DNA from 3 places in the Exiguobacterium sp. s128 genome. Region 3 is predicted to be linked to each of the others. Evidence: riboswitches for the same ligand, from Rfam matches in the RefSeq annotation. Region 3 holds a riboswitch; each other region holds the start of a gene.
The links. Region 3 has a riboswitch for S-adenosylmethionine ahead of metK (methionine adenosyltransferase). Riboswitches for the same ligand answer to the same signal wherever they lie in the genome.

Region 1: linked by a shared signal. The riboswitch ahead of KNQ13_RS05775 (methionine ABC transporter ATP-binding protein) and the one ahead of metK (methionine adenosyltransferase) in region 3 are both predicted to bind S-adenosylmethionine.
Region 2: linked by a shared signal. The riboswitch ahead of msrA (peptide-methionine (S)-S-oxide reductase MsrA) and the one ahead of metK (methionine adenosyltransferase) in region 3 are both predicted to bind S-adenosylmethionine.

Annotation. Positions count from the first base shown of each region.
Region 1 is NZ_JACSMT010000009.1:61,928-66,454, forward strand. It holds gene KNQ13_RS05765 (MetQ/NlpA family ABC transporter substrate-binding protein) at 1-684, opposite strand, end outside; gene KNQ13_RS05770 (methionine ABC transporter permease) at 718-1,383, opposite strand; gene KNQ13_RS05775 (methionine ABC transporter ATP-binding protein) at 1,373-2,386, opposite strand; SAM riboswitch class I at 2,470-2,573, opposite strand; gene KNQ13_RS05780 (aminotransferase class I/II-fold pyridoxal phosphate-dependent enzyme) at 2,636-3,823, opposite strand; gene pgmB (beta-phosphoglucomutase) at 3,954-4,527, opposite strand, start outside.
Region 2 is NZ_JACSMT010000022.1:10,621-15,147, reverse strand. It holds gene KNQ13_RS09715 (SH3 domain-containing C40 family peptidase) at 1-340, shown strand, start outside; gene KNQ13_RS09710 (putative quinol monooxygenase) at 394-687, opposite strand; gene KNQ13_RS09705 (M20 metallopeptidase family protein) at 766-1,938, shown strand; SAM riboswitch class I at 2,010-2,113, shown strand; gene msrA (peptide-methionine (S)-S-oxide reductase MsrA) at 2,218-2,748, shown strand; gene KNQ13_RS09695 (DMT family transporter) at 2,860-3,339, opposite strand; gene KNQ13_RS09690 (DMT family transporter) at 3,363-3,791, opposite strand; gene KNQ13_RS09685 (NAD(P)H-dependent flavin oxidoreductase) at 3,913-4,527, opposite strand, start outside.
Region 3 is NZ_JACSMT010000003.1:49,229-53,755, reverse strand. It holds gene KNQ13_RS02135 (EAL and HDOD domain-containing protein) at 1-518, shown strand, start outside; gene pckA (phosphoenolpyruvate carboxykinase (ATP)) at 580-2,148, opposite strand; SAM riboswitch class I at 2,381-2,507, shown strand; gene metK (methionine adenosyltransferase) at 2,635-3,843, shown strand; gene KNQ13_RS02120 (GNAT family N-acetyltransferase) at 3,982-4,470, shown strand.

The DNA of each region.
Region 1 (4,527 bases), on a different contig from region 3:
CAGGTTACGATACTGCTCATCCATTTTTTCGAGTGCCAACGCATCGAGTAAATCAAATTTCGCTGCTAACGCGAAGTTGCCCGGAACGGCAGAAATATCAACACTCTCAATGGCACGCGGTAATTGGGCAGCCTCGAGTGGCTTGATGACAAGTTTCTTTGGATTCTTGACGATATCTTTTTCAGAGACCGTCAATGGATCCACATCGGCTTTCAGTTCAATCCAACCTTGTTCAGCGAGCAGGTTCAGTGCCCGGGCCTGGTTCGTCGGATCGTTTGGTGTTGCGACTTCTGCGCCTGTCTTGACGTCATCAAGCGACTTATAGGATTTACTGTATAAGCCCATCGGTGCCGTCGGAACAGTGATCAGCCCTTTAAGATCGAGGTTCTTTTCCTTCGCGAACGTCTTCAGATAGATCGAGTGTTGGAACAAGTTCGCGTCGATGTCGCCGCTGCCGAGCGCGATGTTCGGCTGGATATAATCGCTGAATTCAACGATTTCGACTTTATAGCCTTTCTTTTCAAGACCAGGCTGAATCGCTTCTTTGACCATGTCACTGTAAGGACCGCTCGTCGCACCAATCTTGATGGATTTGGTTTCTTCTTTCGCACTGCTGTCACCGCAACCGGCAAGAATCCCGGCTCCCAGTAATCCTGTTGCTAAAAAGGCATATCGTTTTTTCATATTCATTATCTCCTTTAAATTTCTCTATTTTAGTTACCGTTTGTCGGCACGACGGGCCAGTTGATTGCCGAGTCCTTGAATGCTTTGGACGATGACGACGAGCACGATGATCGTCACAATCATGACGACGTTATCGTACCGGTAATAACCGAAGCGGATGGCGAGGTCACCGACACCACCGCCGCCGACGATGCCAGCCATGGCAGAAAAGCCGATCAAGCTGATCGTCGTCAACGTCACTGCTTGGATGATCCCGGGAAGGGCTTCCGGTAACAGGGCGCTGATGATGATACGAAACGGTGTTGCGCCACACGCCTCAGCAGCTTCGATTAAGCCCGGTGGAATCTCACGGAGTGAGGTCTCGACGAGTCGGGCGAGGAACGGAATGGCAGCAACACTTAAGCTGACAGAAGCGGCCGTCGGTCCGATCGTATTATTGAGTAACAGTTGCGTCAGCGGAATCAAGGCGACGAGTAAGATAATGAACGGTAACGAACGTACGATATTGACGAAAAAGTCTATGATGCTTCGAACGAAGATGTTTTGGAAAAACAGTCCCCGATCGGTGATGAACAGAAAAATTCCCAGTGGAATCCCGATGATGAGGGCGAAACCAAGTGAAATTCCGACCATCAGGGCCGTTTCGCCTAACGCTTTGAGTAAGTCGGGTAACATCGTTTGGATCCGATCAAGCCACATCTTGAATCACCTCAAGTGTGTGGAGTTGTTCTTCAAGCCAAGTGAGCGCCCGGTTGACATGAAGCGTCGGACCGGTCAGGCTGACGATCAAGACCCCGAAGGCGACGTTCTGGATATAATCGACCTTGCCGTGAAGGATGCTGACCGAGATATCAAACTGTTTGATCGCTTCCGATAACGTACTTTCACCGGTCTTCTCACCTGTGAATTGCAGGCGGATGATTTTACCGGGTGTCGTTCGGAGTATCCGTTCCGGCAACTCGATTTGAAGCGCCGTATCGACGTAATGTTTCGTGACGGCATGTGTCGGTTGGCTAAATATGTCGTAGGTCTTTGCAACTTCGACGACTTCACCGTGCGCCATGACGGCAACACGATGGCAAATCTGTTTAACGACTTCGATTTCATGTGTGATCAAAATGATCGTCAAGCCAAGTCGTTCATTCAAATCCTTGAGAAGGTCGAGGATTTGTAAGGTCGTGACAGGATCCAGTGCCGAGGTCGCTTCGTCACATAACAGGACACTCGGATTGTTGGCAAGCGCTCGGGCAATCCCGACACGTTGCTTTTGACCACCACTGAGTTGGCTCGGAAAATTCGTTTCGAATCCTTCCAGTCCGACAAGAGCGACGAGTTCCTTGATCCGGTTTGGAAACTCACTACCTTTGACGCCAGCTGCTTTTAAGGCGAACCCAATGTTGTCGGAAACATTCCGCGATTGAATCAATTGGAAATGTTGAAAGATCATCCCGATCTTTAGGCGCAACTCCCTTAGGCTGCCTTTTGAGAGGTCGGATAGTTTGATTCCCGATACTTTGACCGTTCCTTGTGTCGGTGTTTCGAGTCCGTTGATTAAACGGAGTAACGTACTTTTTCCGGCACCGGATTCACCGATGATGCCAAAGATTTCTCCTTGCTGAATCGTTAAGTTGACGTCACGCAGGGCGAAAATCGGTGTCCGGTCCCGTACGAACCGTTTGGTGATGCCTTTGAATTCAATCATCTGTTGTTTCCTCCCTATACAAAAAAATCGCCTTTTTCCAGTTAAGAGCAACCAGAAAAAAGCGACGAAGTGTAAGATTTCGTAACTTATCTCTCAGAATGAAACATTCTGTAGGATGTGGCACCGTTCCTTAAAGGTGGTTGCCGGACGTCGTTGGGCCTAATCCCTCGGTCGCTCTCGATAAGTAGTTATGCTGTTGGGATTTACTTTAACGGAAATCATTCCCATCTGTCAAACGTTTTTTCAGAATTATTCCGCAACGGCTTGCTGAAACAGATTGAGCTGACCAATCCGTTCGGCGGCTTCGACCAATCGTTCGGCGTCGGCAATCAAGCTGATACGGACGTAGCCTTCGCCATATTCACCGAAGAAATGTCCCGGTGTGACGGCGACATGTGCCTCGTCCAGCAAGTGGTCGGTAAAGCTTTGTGACGTAAAGCCGGACGGGACCGGCAACCAGACGAAGAACGAACCACCAGGAATCGGTCCGTCCCATCCGATGTTTTGTAATTTACCGAACAAGGCATCGCGACGGGCTTCATACAGTGTACTCAGCTCACGGACGCACGTCTGATCACTGGAGAGGGCGACGGTCGCTGCGTGCTGGATGGGTGTGAAGGCACTGACGTATAAGTGTTCCTGGTACGTTTCGATACTTGAGATGACGGATGGATTCCCGATCGCAAAGGCGATGCGGAAGCCGGACATGTTGAAGCGTTTGGATAACGAAAAGAGTTCGATTCCGACGTCTTTCGCTCCTTCGGTCTGGAGGAAACTTCGGGTCGGACCATCAAAACTAATGCCGCCGTATGCCAAGTCATGGACGACACAAATGTCGTTCGCGTCAGCGAAGGCGACCGTCTGTTCAAAGGCTTCCGCCGTCGCCGTCGCACCGGTCGGATTGCTCGGGTAGTTGAGGAACAACATCCGCGCCCGTTCGACATCCGTCGTATCGAGTAACGTGTAGTCAGGTAAAAAAGCATTTTCCGCAAGGAGCGGTAATGTGATCGGATAAGCACCTGCTAATGCCGCGCCGGACAGGTAGTCGGGGTAACCGGGATCGGGAACAATGACACCTTCACCCGGATTGACAATCGTTTGCGGCAAGGCGACGATGCCGGCTTTACTGCCGAGCACAATGGCGACCTCAGAAGCAGGATCGATCGTCACACCGAACTCGGATTGATAAAAATCGGCTACGGCCTGCTTCAGGAAATCATGGCCACGAAATGGGGGATACTGTAGGTTGGTCGAGTCGTCAATCGCCTCCTTCAAGGCATCCAAAATATGTACAGGTGTCGTTTGGTCCGGGGTTCCTTGACCAAGTGTGATGACATCGTGGCCGGCTGCTTTGACGGCACCAATCCGCTGAGCGAGTTCAGCAAAGACCGGAGTGGGCAGCCGATCAATCGCGATCGATGGGGCGAAATGTTTCATCTGTTTTCCTCCTTGTTAGGTATTGTCGTCAAGGATAGCGAATTTTCAGTCAAAAGAAAAGGGTTTTTTCAAAAAGAAAAACACAGGACTTTTAAAAGGGGATGTTCCCTCAAAAGTCCTGCGGTGAAAATTATTTTGAGAATACGCCGGATAAGGTGGAAAATGAAAGCTTCGATGTATCGGTCAGCACAAGATCCGCTGCGCTTAAAATATCTGCGTCACCAATGGCGATTGCGCGCATTCCAGCGCTCTTGATAGCCTCAACACCAGCAGAGGCATCCTCAATTCCGAGGCAATCTGTTGGAGCGACGCCGATAGCTGTTGCTGCCTTTAAAAATACCTCTGGATGAGGTTTAGACTTTTCGACTGTCTCTGCATCGACGATATGATCGAAATAGTGATCGACCTCAAGTCGTTCTGAGACAAACTGTGCATTTTTAGAAGCGGAAGCCATTGCGATTTTGATCTTGTTTTGACGCAAATCCTTCAGTAAATCGATGATTCCGGGAAGAACATCCTGTGGCGTCAAATGTTGAATGGACTCAACATAATAACGGTTTTTCTTTTCGGCCAGAGCCAATTTTTCAGCTTCAGAATACCGGTTATTTGCTTGTCCGAGTGAAAGGATACGCTCAAGCGAGTCCATGCGGTTAACGCCTTTAAGTGTCTCGTTGAATTGACGGTCGAACGGGATAGAGAGTTCC
Region 2 (4,527 bases), on a different contig from region 3:
AACGCCGTATACATGGGGTTCGCAAACGGCAGCCAATGGCGGCTTTGACTGTTCGGGTTTGATACATTACGCCACGAACCAAGCCGGGAAATACGGTGGACGGACAAATGTCAGCGGCTATTGGTACGGCGCCTTCTTTACGAACCGTCGCACGACGATCAGCAGCGGAAAACGCTCGGATATCGTCTTTTTCGAAAATACGTATACCGATGGTCCGTCGCATATCGGCATCATGCTCGACAATGAATACTTCATCCATGCCGGGGGCTCACAGCTCCAGATCAATTCGATTTATGAACCACGCTGGCGCGAACATTTCCTTGGCTTTAAATCGATGTAACACAAAAGAGGCGTATGGACCCTTGAGGATCCGTACGCCCTTCTTTCCTTGATTCAGAATGTCATCTCGACGTATTTCGTCACTTGACGGTCCTCAAGGTATAATTCGATTTGTTCCCGGTAGGCTTTATAGTGGTCCGATGCGATATGTGTCTCGAGTGCTGCTTCGTCTTGATAGACTTCATAGAGCATGAACTGATGTTCATTTTCAATCGATTGATGTAACGTATAACGTAGGCAGCCCGGCTCGTTTTGTGCGGCTTTGTAGACTGTACTTAAAATTGGAAAGACTTGATCAGCTAATCCTGCTTTGACTGTAAGAACGGCATTGACGATGATTTCACCCATGTGTTAATTCCTCCTCTGATTTGATTACCTCTATCTGTACCCGTTTTTCCTCAAGACATACCGAAAAGGATGATTTCGATGCAAGAAAATTTATTTGCTGCTCTCGATCAATACGAAGCCGAGATGATTCGTTTACGGCGTGATTTTCACCGTCACCCGGAATTATCGTTCCAAGAAGTCCGGACACCCGCAAAAATCATCGCCTTTTATGAAGCACTTGGTATCCCCTACCGCGAACAAGTCGGAGGGAGCGGCATCGTCGCGACACTCAAAGGGACACGTCCCGGAAAAACGATTGCTGTCCGGGCGGATTTTGACGCGTTACCGCTCCAGGAAGAAACCGATCTTTCGTTCCGTTCAATCCGCCCCGGTGTCATGCATGCCTGTGGACATGACGGCCATACGGCGATCGTCCTCGGACTCGCCGCTGCCTTCAAGCCGTTGCAAGAGGAACTCGAAGGGACCATCGTCTTCATTCATCAACATGGCGAAGAAGTCTTTCCGGGAGGTGCGATTCAAATGATCGAAGATGGTTGTCTCGACGGGGTTGATGCGATTTTCGGGACCCATCTTGAAAATGATCTCCCGGTCGGAACGATTGGCTATCACAGCGGCCATACGTTATGCGCGATCGATGAATTCGAAATCGTCGTCCATGGACAAGGTGGTCATGCGCAAGCCCCGCACCGGACGCAAGATGCACTCGTCGCTGGAGCACAACTCGTCTGTAATTTACAGCATCTCGTCAGCCGACGGGTCGATCCCTTTGAACCTGCCGTCGTCGCGATTGGCTCGTTCCATTCCGGGACGGCACCGAACATCGTCACCGGCGAAGCCCGGATCGTCGGTGAAATCCGGACGTTCAACGAGCAACTCCGGCATCAGTTACGCCAACAGGTCGATCTCGTTGCCCGAACGACGTGTGCTGGAATTGGCGCTACATATTCGATTGATTTCACGACCGGTTACCCGTCGCTCTGGAATCATCCGAATGAGACGAAGTTGGTCCAAGAAGCGGCTTCGTTTTTACCGGAGGCACAGGTCCGTGAAGTCAAACCGATGATGGCAGCGGATGATTTTGCTTATTATTTAGAACACGTCCCGGGAAGTTATTTCTTTACCGGTTCTGCGAAGACAGACGGAAGCACCATCTATCCACAACATCACCCGAAGTACGAAATCAATGAACAGGCCTTACTGATCGGGGCCAAAACGTTAGGGGCGACCGTTCTGCGTGCCTTGCAAACATAAGGATTGACTTTCCACTTTTATGAATGGTATTATCATCCCAATGATAACGAACTTACATCAACTTCATATAACACTTATCAAGAGTGGACCGAGAGATCTGGATCGATGACGTCCCAGCAACCTGCGCACAGCAAGGTGCTACGACCAGCAAAGCGAAAGCTTTGGTTGATAAAAAGCGGCGACTCCTTTTGCAACCAAGCAGAGGAGTCGTTTTCGTTTTCTCGCTGTCGGAAATGACAGGACTACGGCTCAAGAAGCCAAGGGAAAGGGAGAGATGACATGGAAAAAGCAACATTTGCAGGAGGATGTTTCTGGTGCATGGTGACACCATTTGAGGAATTACCGGGGATTCACAGTATCGTGTCCGGTTATACAGGAGGACACGTCGACAACCCGACATATGAGCAGGTCAAAACCGGAACGACCGGACATTCCGAAGTCGTCGAGATTACATTTGATCCGGCACTCTTTTCATACGAACGGTTACTGGAACTGTATTGGCCACAAACGGATCCGACCGATGCCGGCGGACAATTCCAGGACCGCGGTACACAGTATGCTCCGGCGATTTTTTACCATACGGAAGAACAACGACTTGCAGCCATCGCGTCACGTGATGCGCTAGCTGCGACAAACCGTTTTAAGCAACCGATCGTCACACGGATCGAACCGGCACACGCCTTCTATCCGGCGGAAGAATACCATCAAGACTTCCACAAAAAAAATCCGGAACATTACAAAAAAGACCGGAAAGCATCGGGTCGCGATGCCTTCATCGATGTGGCCTGGAAAGAAGAAGTATCCGTCTGATTCAAATCGGACGTTTTTCAAAAGAGACCCCCCTTTCATGCACTTTACGTAAAAGTCGTGCGAAAGGGGGATCTCTTTTTCGATTCATCCGCTGATTTGTTGGCGATTCGCTTAAGAAATCGCTTTGATGTCGGCTATTTGTTTCGCCTCATCCACGACTTGATACCGTTTCAAGACGAAAATTCCGCTCAGCATGACGACCAATCCAATGATCTGTCCAAACGACAAATCAACTTTCGGTAAACCGAACCAGCCAAAGACGTCGACACACAGCGCAAAACTGAGTTGCGAAATCAAGACGACGGAAATCGCAATCGACGGTCCGAGCAGTTGAATCCCCCGCATGACACAAAACACGACACCGACTCCGACGAAACCACCAAATAGATAAAGCGGTTCGACCTCTGTAAGCGCCGCAAGTGTTCCGCCCCGAAAGAAGACCAATGCGAGCAACGAACCGAGCAATCCGACAAAAAAGACTAACGTTGTCGTCGCCCAGGCGCCAAAGGCATGACTCATCCGTGCATTCAAAACGGTTTGTAAACTGATCATTATCCCTGCGACGATGGCACAAAACATTCCTAACCCCATTTGATTTCCTCCTTTGATTCACTTCATGCGAGCGAAAAGATCAAGACGCCGGTCAACATCAAGCCGACACCGATCCATTGTCCTTTGTTACTGCTTTTTTTAATGACACCAAACCAGCCGTTCAAATCAATTACAAAGGCACATAAGATCTGGGCGACGAGCAACAGCGACATCGCCCATGTCATCCCAAGCAGTTGAATCGACGTCAGTTCCGTGACGACGACTAGGACGCCGAGTAATCCGCCGCTTGCATACACAAGCGGCAACGTACGAAAACCACCGATTTTCCGATCCCGGACGAATCCATAAATCAACAAACAGCCGATTAACCCAACGAAGTGGACGATTGTCACGGATAACCATGGACCAACCGCGTCACCGAGCCGGGCATTAAAGATGCCTTGCAGTGCGATAAACAGTCCACTGAATAAAGCAAAAATGATTCCTTGCATCTTCATCCTCCTTTTTCTCTAATTATGAGTAGACCGCATTCTATTATCCTTTGAAAAGGACAAATGTCCTGAAAAATAAAAAAGAAGCCGACCACGTAGGCCTGCTTCTTTTGAATTCACACTACTGGAGTGTCCGGTACATCCGTTCGATCCGCCCGAACGCGTCGTCCATCATTCGGTTAAACAGTTCCGCAACGGTTGGAACATCATCAATCAAACCGGAAACGAGACCGGCGTTGACGTACCCTTCTGTCTCGTCGCCCTCGAGTGCTCCTTTGATATGAAACGATTCGTTCGTCTGTTCTTGAAAGGCAGCAAGTGATGTTGGTTGCAATGTCTCGACATACGGTCCGTTCAAAACACGGCGGACTTGTCCGACTTCACGGCCAATGATTCGTGTCGCGAGATCATCCGCCTGCACGAGATGTCTTTTATACTGTTCGTGCACACGGGATTCTTGTGTCGCAATCAATCGGGTTCCAAGCTGCACCCCTTCTGCTCCGAGCATCCAGGCAGCGGCAAGGCCTCGCCCGTCGCCGATTCCACCGGCTGCAAGGACAGGAATCGTGACATGATCCGTGATTTGCGGAATCAAGGTCATCGTCGTCAACTCAAGCGGTGAATTGATACCCGCTGCTTCGACCCCTTCCGCCACCAGCACATCCACTCCTGCCTGTTCGGCTTTGACAGCCTGTTTGACGGAAGCGACCACACCAATCGTCTGGATCCCCGCCTC
Region 3 (4,527 bases):
GAATCGGGTTGCGGAATACGGTTAGTTCTGTCCGACAAGCCATTTCGTTACTTGGTTTTTCGCAGTTGAAAAGTTGGATTTCACTGATCGTCTTACGTGAGATGAAACTCGCGAGTCCTTATAAATGGTCGGATGAATTATTACGTTCTTCGTTACATTGTGCGAAGTTATGCGAATTGTTTGCGAGCGAAACGAAGACATTGAAAGCAGAAAGTGCTTACATGATCGGACTACTTTCGCACATCGATGCCTTGCTGTCAGTCGATATCGATGAAATCATCGATCAATTACCGATTGAACTGACCTTAAAAACGGTCTTGCAAGGAGACGATCATCCGTTTCGGGACTGTCTCTTACTGGCAATCAGCGCGGATCGTGGTGAATTCGAAAATTTTGAGTTGCTCAGCAACCGGTTTGGGATCTCGAAGCAACGTGCTTATGAGTTACTGAAGGAAAGTCAGGTTTGGTTGGCTCAAAAGGAACAACATCTGCAAGATGAAACAGATTTGATTGTCTAAACGGCAAAAAAAGGTTGAGCACTCCAAACAGAGGCTCAACCTTTTTGCTATAGACGAAACATTAAATACGAGGTCCAGCCGATTTGATAGCATCGGTCGCACTTTCGAATCGGTTGAAGTTTTCGGCGAACTTATGAGCAAGTGCCGTCGCTTGTTGCTCGTAAGCGGCTGTATCTGCCCACACTTTGACGGGATTCAGCAGATTAGTCGGCACACCAGGTACTTCGACTGGCATGTGCAGTCCGAAGATTGAATGTTCTTCTGTCGGGATGTCGACGAGTAGACCGTTGACCGCGGCGTTGACCATCGTCCGTGTATACGCAAGCTTCATCCGACTACCGGTACCATAAGCACCACCGGTCCAACCTGTGTTGACAAGATAAACCGTGACACCATGACGATCAATCAGTTCACCCAGCATCGTCGCATATTTTTCCGGAATCAATGGTAAGAACGGAGAACCGAAGCACGTCGAGAATGTCGCTTCTGGTTCAGTGACACCACGTTCTGTCCCGGCGAGTTTAGACGTGTAACCCGATAAGAAATGATACATCGCCTGTTCCTTCGTCAACTTGCTGATTGGTGGTAAGACACCATACGCATCAGCCGTCAAGAACACAATCGTTTTCGGATGGCCAGCGCGTGACGGGATGGCGATATTATCGATTGAAGTAATCGGATAGGCAGCACGTGTATTTTCCGTCAATGACGTATCATCATAGTCTGGCGTCCGTTGTGCATCAAGAACGACATTTTCAAGCACCGTACCAAATCGGATCGCATCAAAGATTTGTGGTTCCTTTTCGCGCGAGAGATTAACGGTTTTGGCATAACAGCCGCCTTCGATATTGAACACACCATCATGCGACCAACCGTGTTCATCGTCACCGATCAATTGACGATTGTCGTCTGCCGACAGGGTGGTCTTACCAGTCCCGGATAGTCCGAAGAACAGAGCGACGTCACCTTCGTATCCGACGTTTGCTGAACAGTGCATCGATAAGACATCTTGTTGCGGTAACAGATAATTCATGACTGAGAAAATCGATTTTTTGATTTCTCCTGCGTACTCGGTACCACCGATCAAGACGATCCGGTGTTCGAACGACATCGCGATGAACGTCTCTGAGTTCGTACCATCGACTGCTGGATCAGCTTTGAAGTGTGGTGCATAGACGACCGTAAAGGGTTCAAAGGCCGCAACCGTAGGATATTCCCGTAAGAACAGTTGTTTTGCGAACAGATTATGCCAAGCATATTCTGTCACGACGCGTACTGGAAGGGTGAAATGCGTATCGGCACCAGCAGCAGCCTCTGTGTAGTAGAGCTGATCTGTTTCATTCATATGACGAAGAACTTTTTGTAACAGTTGCTCGAATTTGTCCGACTCCATCGGTTGGTTAACATGGCCCCAATCGATGTGTGTCTCGCATGACTGATCGCGGACGATGAACTTGTCTTTTGGCGAACGACCTGTAAATTTCCCCGTTTCTACAGATAAAGCACCATTCTCTGCAAGAACTCCTTCTTTGTTTCGAATCGCATGTTCGACTAGTTCGGCAACGGATAGTTGTTTGAACACATGCTCCTTCATGAGTAGTTCTTCGATATTCAGGACCGTCATCGGCATCCTGACCCCACCTTTCCCCTACGTTGGTTTTGGCTCCATCATTAGTATGACACATTTATTATATATGACATACTAATGATAGGGCAATCATTTTCCTGCGCTGATTTCTATTTATCTGGAAACGCTTTCAGCATTAACAGTTTAACACCTCTTCCGAAAATTTTCGACAAAAAATTAAAACGTTGCTTGACAGAGTGGACACAAGTTTATATCATGTAATTCGTAACGGATACTCTTATTCTGAGCAGGTGGAGGGAACAAGGCCCGAAGAAACCCGGCAACCGTCTTATGTTAATTTCATCATTAATGTAGGAAAAGGTGCTCTCCTGAAGCGAAGTAAACACTTCGAACGATAAGAGGGTAAAGGAAGAACGCACAACCTTTCCCTGACCATTTTTGGACATGGAAAGGTTTTTTTCATTTTACCGTCCCACTCAACTAGGGGAAATGAGTACACCGTCAAATTCTTTTTTGGGAGGGTCAAACATGACAAACCTTAATCGCCGGCTATTTACGTCGGAGTCAGTAACTGAAGGTCACCCGGATAAAATCTGTGACCAGATTTCGGATTCAATCTTAGATGCGATTCTTGCGGCAGATCCTAATGCACGTGTTGCTGCAGAAACGTCTGTCACGACAGGACTTGTCCTTGTGGCAGGAGAAATTACGACAACGACTTACGTGGATATCCCGAAAGTCGTACGCGAAACGATTCGTGAAATCGGCTATACACGTGCGAAGTACGGATTCGATGCAGACACATGTGCTGTATTGACTTCAATCGATGAGCAATCGGCAGACATCGCTCTTGGTGTAGACCAAGCGCTTGAAGCACGCGAAGGAAACATGTCAGATGAAGAAATCGATGCGATCGGAGCAGGAGACCAAGGTCTGATGTTCGGTTACGCAACGAAAGAAACACCTGAACTGATGCCACTTCCGATCTCACTTGCACACCGTCTCGCTCGTCGTCTTGCAGAAGTTCGTAAGACAGGACAACTCGATTACCTCCGCCCGGATGGTAAAACGCAAGTCACGGTTGAATACAACGAGAACAATGAACCTGTTCGCGTCGATACAATCGTCATCTCAACACAACATGCGGAAGAAGTGACGCTTGAGCAAATCCAAGCAGATCTGAAAGAACATGTCATCGCTCCAGTCATTCCGACGGAGTACATCGATGAAGACACGAAATTCTTCATCAACCCAACTGGTCGTTTCGTCATTGGCGGACCACAAGGCGATGCAGGTTTGACAGGTCGTAAAATCATCGTTGATACGTATGGCGGTTACGCACGCCACGGTGGTGGTGCTTTCTCTGGTAAAGATCCAACGAAAGTCGACCGTTCAGCTGCCTATGCAGCACGTTATGTTGCGAAAAACTTGGTTGCATCTGGTCTTGCAGACAAAGCAGAAGTTCAGCTTGCTTACGCAATCGGTGTGGCGCATCCGGTGTCAATCGCGGTTGACACATTCGGAACAGGAAAACTTCCTGAAGCGCAACTCGTCGAATTAATCGCAGAAAACTTTGATCTCCGTCCTGCAGGGATCATCAAGATGCTTGATCTCCGTCGTCCGATTTACCGTCAGACAGCAGCTTATGGCCACTTCGGTCGTACAGACATCGAATTGCCATGGGAGCAGACAGATAAAGCTGCTACTCTTGAAGAACAGGCAAAACGTTTCGTCTAATCCTTTGTTCAGAAATAACCTTTCACAGGTTGTTTCTGAACTTTTTTTGTTTCTCCGGAACTTTGCAGGGAAACGACTGAAATTTCTAGAAAAGGGTAAAAGAACATGAGTCTGTAAAAGGAAAAGGGGGATTTCGGTATGGAGATACGCGAAGCAGTTCCTGCTGATGCAGCACGCATTCATGATATTGCGCTCACGTCTTGGATGGATACGTACGAGGAAATCTATTCTGAGCGCTCGAAAGCCCATTTCGTTCAGGAAGCCTACCCACAAGAAGAAGTAGTTCGGGCAATCCGGACAGCAGAAGAAGCGCGCGGAGAATATTTTAATGTAGGTCTGATCGATGGGGAGATTGTGGGATTCATTCATGCGATTGATGTCGACGGGACGTGGGAAATTGTCCGCCTGTATGTCCTGCCGAAATATCAACAGAATGGAATCGGGCGGAGACTGATTCGAGAGCTTGAGCTCCAAGGTGCTTCTCCAATTGAAGTGTACATCGAATCACGCAATTATAAAGCCCGTCACTTTTTGACTGCATACGGATTTAAGGAAATCAGCGAGACGACAGAGGAAGTCTTTGGACAAGTGGAACCTGTGACCCGACTGCAACGTATATATGAATAAAAACGAAATCCGACTTAAGGCGGTTTGGCTTGAGTCGGATTTGTTGCATACTAAACA